2 regions of the Variovorax trehalosi genome follow, and region 2 is predicted to be linked to the other one. Evidence: riboswitches for the same ligand, from Rfam matches in the RefSeq annotation. Region 2 holds a riboswitch; the other holds the start of a gene.
What was found. Region 2 has a riboswitch for S-adenosylhomocysteine ahead of metH (methionine synthase). Riboswitches for the same ligand answer to the same signal wherever they lie in the genome.

Region 1 (3,405 bases), on a different contig from region 2:
GTCGTCGGCCAGGAACTGGACCACGGCCGGCAGCACCAGCGTCTGCGAGATGAACGACAGGTCGCCCACGATGAGGTCGAAGCGCGGGTCGGAAGGTTCCCCGCCCTCTGGCGCGTCCCCTTCTTCTTCATCGCGATCCTCTCGCAGGTCGTCCGCAGACAGCGCCCGTGCATTGACCCCTTCGATGGCCACCACGCGCTCGTCGTCGCGCAACTTCGCATGCAACTGCCCGTGGCCGACGTCGACGCCCACCACCTTCGTCGCACCGCGTTGCAGCAGGCAATCGGTGAAGCCGCCGGTCGACTGGCCCACATCGAGGCACAGCTTGCCCGCAGGATCGATACCGCTCACAGCCAGCGCGCCTTCGAGCTTGAGCCCGCCCCGCGACACGTAGCGCGCCTCGGCTGCATCGTCGAGCTCGAGCTCGGCGGAGTCGGGCACTTCGTCCTTGTTCTTGACGACCGAGCGCCATGCGTCGCTCGTGCCCGCATCGCGCCAGCGCATGCCGCCGGCAATGAGCCGCACGGCCTGCGAACGCGAGGCGGCGAGGCCGCGTTCCACCAGCAATTGATCGGCGCGCATGAACCCGATCAGTAGCGGTACGTGTCCGGCTTGTACGGGCCGTTCTTGCTAACGCCGATGTAGGCAGCTTGCGCGTCGGTCAGCTCGGTCAGCATCGCGCCGACCTTCTTCAGGTGCAGGCGCGCGACCTTCTCGTCCAGGTGCTTGGGCAGCACGTAGACCTTGCCGGCCTGGTACGCATCGGGCTTGGTGAACAGTTCGATCTGCGCGATGGTCTGGTTCGCGAACGACGACGACATCACGAAGCTCGGGTGGCCCGTGCCGCAGCCCAGGTTCACCAGGCGGCCCTTGGCCAGCAGGATGATCTTCTTGCCATCCGGGAAGGTGATGTGGTCGACCTGCGGCTTGATCTCTTCCCACTCGTACTTCTCGATCGACGCGACGTCGATCTCGTTGTCGAAGTGGCCGATGTTGCAGACGATGGCCTGGTCCTTCATCTTGGCCATCGTGTCGTGCGTGATGACGTCCTTGTTGCCCGTGGTCGTCACGAAGATGTCGGCCTTGTCGGCGGCGTATTCCATCGTCACGACCTTGTAGCCTTCCATCGCGGCCTGCAGGGCGTTGATGGGGTCGATTTCAGTGACCCACACCTGCGCCGACAGTGCGCGCAGCGCCTGGGCGGAGCCCTTGCCCACGTCGCCGTAGCCGGCCACGCAGGCCACCTTGCCGGCGATCATCACGTCGGTCGCGCGCTTGATGCCGTCGACCAGCGATTCGCGGCAGCCGTACAGGTTGTCGAACTTGCTCTTGGTGACCGAGTCGTTCACGTTGATGGCGCGGAACAGCAGCGTGCCCTTGGCACTCATCTCGTTCAGGCGGTGCACGCCGGTGGTCGTCTCTTCGGTCACGCCGATGATCTCGGCGGACTTGCGGGTGTACCAGGTCGAATCGACAGCCAGCTTGGCCTTGATCGCCGCAAAGAGGATGCGTTCTTCTTCACTGCCCGGATTGGCCAGCAAGCTCTGGTCCTTTTCGGCGCGCTGGCCCAGGTGCATCAGCAGCGTGGCGTCGCCGCCGTCGTCCAGGATCATGTTCGGGCCTTCGCCCTTCGAGTCCTTGGGACCGAAGTCGAAGATCGCGTGGGTGTAGTCCCAGTAGTCTTTGAGCGACTCGCCCTTGATCGCGAACACCGGCGTGCCCGAAGCGGCAATCGCTGCAGCGGCGTGGTCCTGCGTCGAGAAGATGTTGCACGAGGCCCAGCGCACGGTCGCGCCCAGGGCTTGCAGCGTCTCGATCAGCACGGCCGTTTGAATGGTCATGTGCAGCGAGCCCGTGATGCGCGCGCCCTTGAGCGGCTGCGCCTTCGAGAACTCTTCACGGATGGCCATCAGGCCGGGCATTTCGGTTTCCGCAATGCGGATTTCCTTACGACCCCAGGCGGCGAGGGACAGATCGGCAATCGCCTGGTCGGCGGTCGAAACGGGGGTGGGCTTGAGAACGGCGCTCATGAGAACTCCAAAACTGGTTTGAAAGATGCCACTGCGTACGGGGTCTGACGGAAAAGGGACTCACCGCGAGAACAGCGGGTGAGCGTGGTTGCGATGTGGTCCGAGCCTCACGCCTTGATGGCGCTGCAACGCTCCTCGGAACGGCGGATTGTAGACGGGGTGCCAGGCCGAGCCAACCGCTGGGGTATCCCGCATGACGGGAAGCGCGTTTCGTTTTCGAGGCGTACATTGATCCGCACTCCAACACCAAGACCCCTCCCATGCTCTCCAGAATCTCCTCGACCCTGCTGGCCTCGGCCGCCCTTCTTGCCGGCGCGGCCGCGCCGGTCGCCGCTTCGGCACAAGCCCCTTCCGAACAAGTCCGCATCCGCGGCACCATCGTCCGCGTCGACGCCAAGACACTCGTCGTGCAGGACCGCGGCGGCGAAGTCGTCAGCCTCGCGCGGCCGGCCGACATGCAGCTGGCGGAGGTCTACCGCATCAAGCTCGCCGACATCAAGAAAGGCAGCTTCATCGGCACCGCCGCCATACCGCAGGCCGACGGCACGCAGAAGGCGCTCGAAGTCGTGGTGTTCCCCGAGGCCGCGCGCGGCACCGGCGAAGGCCACCGGCCGTGGGACCTGCTGCCGGAGAGCACCATGACCAACGCCACCGTCGCCGACCTGGCCGCGGCGCCGAAGTCGGTGCGCGGCGGGCAGCAATTGCGCCTGACCTACAAGGGCGGCGAGAAGACCGTCATCGTGCCGCCCGACGTGCCAGTCGTGACCTTCCGCCCCGGCACCGAGGCGCTGCTGGTGCCCGGCGCCAAGGTGCTGGTCAATGCACAGGAAAAGAACGGCACGCCGACGGCGCTGCGCGTCACGGCCGGGCGCAACGGCTTCGCGCCGCCGATGTAAGCGATGTAAGGCAAGTCACCCAAGGGAAATCCCGCAGGCAAATTTGTCGCTGCGGGGACCGCGGGCGTGCCGGTGCGGCGTATCGTGGCGAGGGACTTTTGCCGTCCGGCCGGTCCTTGTTTGCCATTCACCCGTTCACCCGACACAGGAGATACCGCACCATGGCCACTGCCAAGAAAGCCGCCGCCAAGAAGACCACTGCCAGCAGTAGCAGCAGCGCCAAGACGGCCGCTCCCAGCGCCGCCGACATGCTCAATCCGCTGAAGAATCTCAAGGGCATGACCGATCGCCTGCAGGAACTCAACCTGACCGGCGGCGCGGGCAAGCTGCTCGAGAGCGGCCGCAAGGACCTGCAGGCGCTGATGCAGGCCAATGAAAAGTCCTACCAGGGCCTGCAGACCGTGGTGCAGCGGCAGACCGAGATGATCAAGAGCGCCATCACCGAATGGCAGACGGCCGCCAAGGAAATGCCCGGCAAG
Region 2 (3,405 bases):
ATGGTCGTCGCGCTGCATTTCGCCGGCCACGTACTGCATCTCTTCCAGGCTTGGCGTGATGAGGCCCGAGAGGCCCACGATGTCCGCGCCCTCGACCTTGGCACGCGCCAGAATTTCGTGGCACGGGACCATCACGCCCATGTTCACCACTTCGAAGTTGTTGCACTGGAGCACGACGGTGACGATGTTCTTGCCGATGTCGTGCACGTCGCCTTTCACCGTGGCGATGATGATCTTGCCCTTGGTGCGCACGTCGCGGCCGGCGGCCTCGTCGCGCAGCTTTTCTTCCTCGATGTAGGGCAGGAGGTGGGCCACGGCGGACTTCATCACGCGCGCCGACTTCACCACCTGCGGCAGGAACATCTTGCCGGCGCCGAACAGGTCGCCCACGATGTTCATGCCGTCCATGAGCGGCCCTTCAATCACGTGCAGCGGGCGGCCGCCCGTCGCCAGGATCTGCTGGTAGGCCTCTTCGGTGTCTTCCACGATGAAGTCGGTGATGCCGTGCACCATCGCGTGCGAGAGACGCTGGTTGACGTGCACCGGCTGCTCGGGCGTGCCGCGCCATTCGAGGCGCTTGCTCTCGTCCTTGGCGCCGCTCTTGGCGGTCTCGGCGATCTCGACAAGGCGCTCGCCGGCGTCGGGGCGGCGATTGAGCACCACGTCTTCCACGCGCTCGCGCAGCGTGGGCTCCAGGTCGTCGTACACGCCCACCATGCCGGCGTTGACGATGCCCATGTCCATGCCCGCCTTGATCGCGTGGTACAGGAACACGGTGTGGATGGCTTCGCGCATCGGATCGTTGCCGCGGAAGCTGAAGCTCACGTTGCTCACGCCGCCCGACACCTTGGCACCCGGCAGGTTCTCCTTGATCCAGCGCACCGCGTTGATGAAGTCGACCGCGTAGTTGTCGTGCTCCTCGATGCCTGTGGCGATGGCGAAGATGTTCGGGTCGAAGATGATGTCCTCGGGCGGAAATCCCACCTCGTCCACCAGGATCCGGTAGGCGCGCTCGCAGATCTCGACCTTGCGCGCGTAGGTGTCGGCCTGGCCCTTCTCGTCGAAGGCCATGACCACGGCGGCGGCGCCGTAGCGCTTGACCAGCTTGGCCTCGTGCTTGAACTTGTCCACGCCCTCCTTCATGGAGATGGAGTTGACGATGCCCTTGCCCTGGATGCAGCGCAGGCCCGCTTCGATCACGTCCCACTTGGAGCTGTCGACCATCACCGGCACGCGCGCGATGTCGGGCTCGCTGGCAATGAGGTTCAGGAACCGGACCATCGCGACCTTGCTGTCGAGCATGGCCTCGTCCATGTTGATGTCGATCACCTGGGCGCCGTTCTCGACCTGCTGGCGCGCAACGGCCAGGGCTTCTTCGAACTGGCCGTTCAGGATCATCCGCGCGAAGGCCTTGGAACCGGTGACGTTGGTGCGTTCGCCGATGTTGACGAACAGCGTGCCCTCGCCGATGGCGACCGGCTCGAGGCCGGACAACTTCATGGGGGGAACGGAAATCTGTGGGGTCTGCGCCATGGGCTCACCTGCGAAAGGAACGGACAGGCGAGCGTCGTTTTGAGATCCCAAGCCTGACGGCCCGCCGGGCGGACCGCTGCAACGCTCCTTGGGAGGGGATGCATTTTAAGGGCGTTCGCCTGAGAAGGCGTAAGTGCATCCGGCATGCCCGCTCATCCCGCCCCCGCGCGCCCACTCGGCGTTGCAAATACTCGCCATAGCCCGAGCTATGGCTGCGCTTTGCGCCTTGATTGGCCGCACGGGGGCGGGCTGCTCGGGCACGCCGGATGCACTCATGCCTTCTGAGCCCGCGGGAAAGCCCTAGTCAGGCCCCACAGGCACCCCCCACAGAATGCGGGCGCGCAATTCGTCGAAGAACGAACGTTCGTGTTTTTATTTGAAAACAAAGGAATGAACATATGCCAAGAAAGAGGAATTCGAGGCTGCTGCGCCTCGCCGCCCGCCCGGTCTGCGCCGCATTGCTTCTCGGCCTGGTGGGGACGACAACCCTGAGCCAGGCGGCCATCACCGACACCCCCACGCAGGTCCAGGCCCGGGTGACATCCAGCGAAGCGAAGACCAAGAACCCGATCGTGCTGGTGCACGGCCTCTTCGGCTTCGACAACGTGCTGGGCATCGACTACTTCTATCGCATCCCCGAAAGCCTGGCCGGCGCGGGCGCGAAGGTGTACGTGGCCCAGGTCTCGGGCGCCAACAGCTCGGAGATCCGTGGCGAGCAGCTGATCCAGGAGCTGAAGAACCTGCGAGCGCTCTCGGGCAACCCGTCGCTCAAGTTCAACCTCATCGGCCATTCGCAGGGCGCGCCCACCGCGCGCTACGTGGCGGCGGTGGAACCCGGGCTGGTCGCCTCGGTCACGTCCGTGGGTGGAGCCAACGGCGGATCGAAGGTGGCGGACCTCTTGCGCAAGATTCCCGAGGGCAGCGTCTCCGAGGCGGTGGTCGCGGAGACACTGCGGCTCGCGATGCTCCTGCTGGGCGCCATCTCCGGCAAGGACCCGAGCCAGCTGCCCGAAGTGCCGCTGAACGCGCTGAATTCGCTCACCACCGTGGGCGGCGCGGCCTTCGACAAGAAGTTTCCCCAAGGCCGCCCGGCCCCGGGTTCCTCGTGCGACGTGAAGAGCGGACCGGCCGAGGCGAACGGCGTGCGCTACTACTCGTGGTCCGGCGTGCAGCCGCTCACCAACGCGTTCGATGCGAGCGACGTGGCCATGGGCGGGCTGAGCCTCGTCGCGTTCGGGAGCGAGACCAACGACGGCCTGCTGGCCGTGTGCTCCACACGCCTGGGCACGCACCTGGGCGACTACCGCCAGAACCACCTGGACGAGGTCAACCAGCTCTTCGGCCTGACCTACATCGGGCTGTGGACACTGTTCGAGAAGAAGCCGATGCAGCTCTACCAGGAGCAGGCCGCCCGGTTGAAGAGCGCGGGCCTCTGACGATGCGACGCGTCCTGCTGTGAAAAAGGCGAGACCGCTGCAGCTCGGTGCGATGGCGGGCGCCGCGGTGCTCGCCATCCTCGCCGGATGGTGGCTGGTGGACGGGCTGCCTCCGGCCGACGTCCCGGAGCCGGTGGTGTCGACTTCCGCCGGCACCGCCCCCGGCGGTGCGGTGCCGGCAACGGCACAACCCATCGGCGACGCCCGCCCCGCCCCCGACGCGATGCTGAACCCGTCGCTGATCCTCATCTTCGAGAGCGCACTTGCCGAAGCGCAGGCCACCGGCAAGGCCGCCTTCATGGCGATGGCTCCCGGCCTGCTCGCCAAGCGCCTGCCGGCCGAGCTGGTCGCGCGCGCGATGGGCCTGCTCGAGCGCTACATCGACATGCAGGAAGCCATGCAGACCCTGCCGCCGCCCGACGCCGGCGACCCCGCC

Region 1: linked by a shared signal. The riboswitch ahead of ahcY (adenosylhomocysteinase) and the one ahead of metH (methionine synthase) in region 2 are both predicted to bind S-adenosylhomocysteine.

What each region holds. Positions count from the first base shown of each region.
Region 1 covers NZ_JBPJZG010000009.1:128,169-131,573, reverse strand. The annotation lists gene ACSFA7_RS28485 (TlyA family RNA methyltransferase) at 1-582, opposite strand, end outside; gene ahcY (adenosylhomocysteinase) at 591-2,030, opposite strand; S-adenosyl-L-homocysteine riboswitch at 2,104-2,173, opposite strand; gene ACSFA7_RS28475 (hypothetical protein) at 2,291-2,926, shown strand; gene phaP (TIGR01841 family phasin) at 3,088-3,405, shown strand, end outside.
Region 2 covers NZ_JBPJZG010000004.1:30,896-34,300, reverse strand. The annotation lists gene metH (methionine synthase) at 1-1,500, opposite strand, end outside; S-adenosyl-L-homocysteine riboswitch at 1,556-1,629, opposite strand; gene ACSFA7_RS15805 (lipase family alpha/beta hydrolase) at 1,932-2,969, shown strand; gene ACSFA7_RS15800 (lipase secretion chaperone) at 2,989-3,405, shown strand, end outside.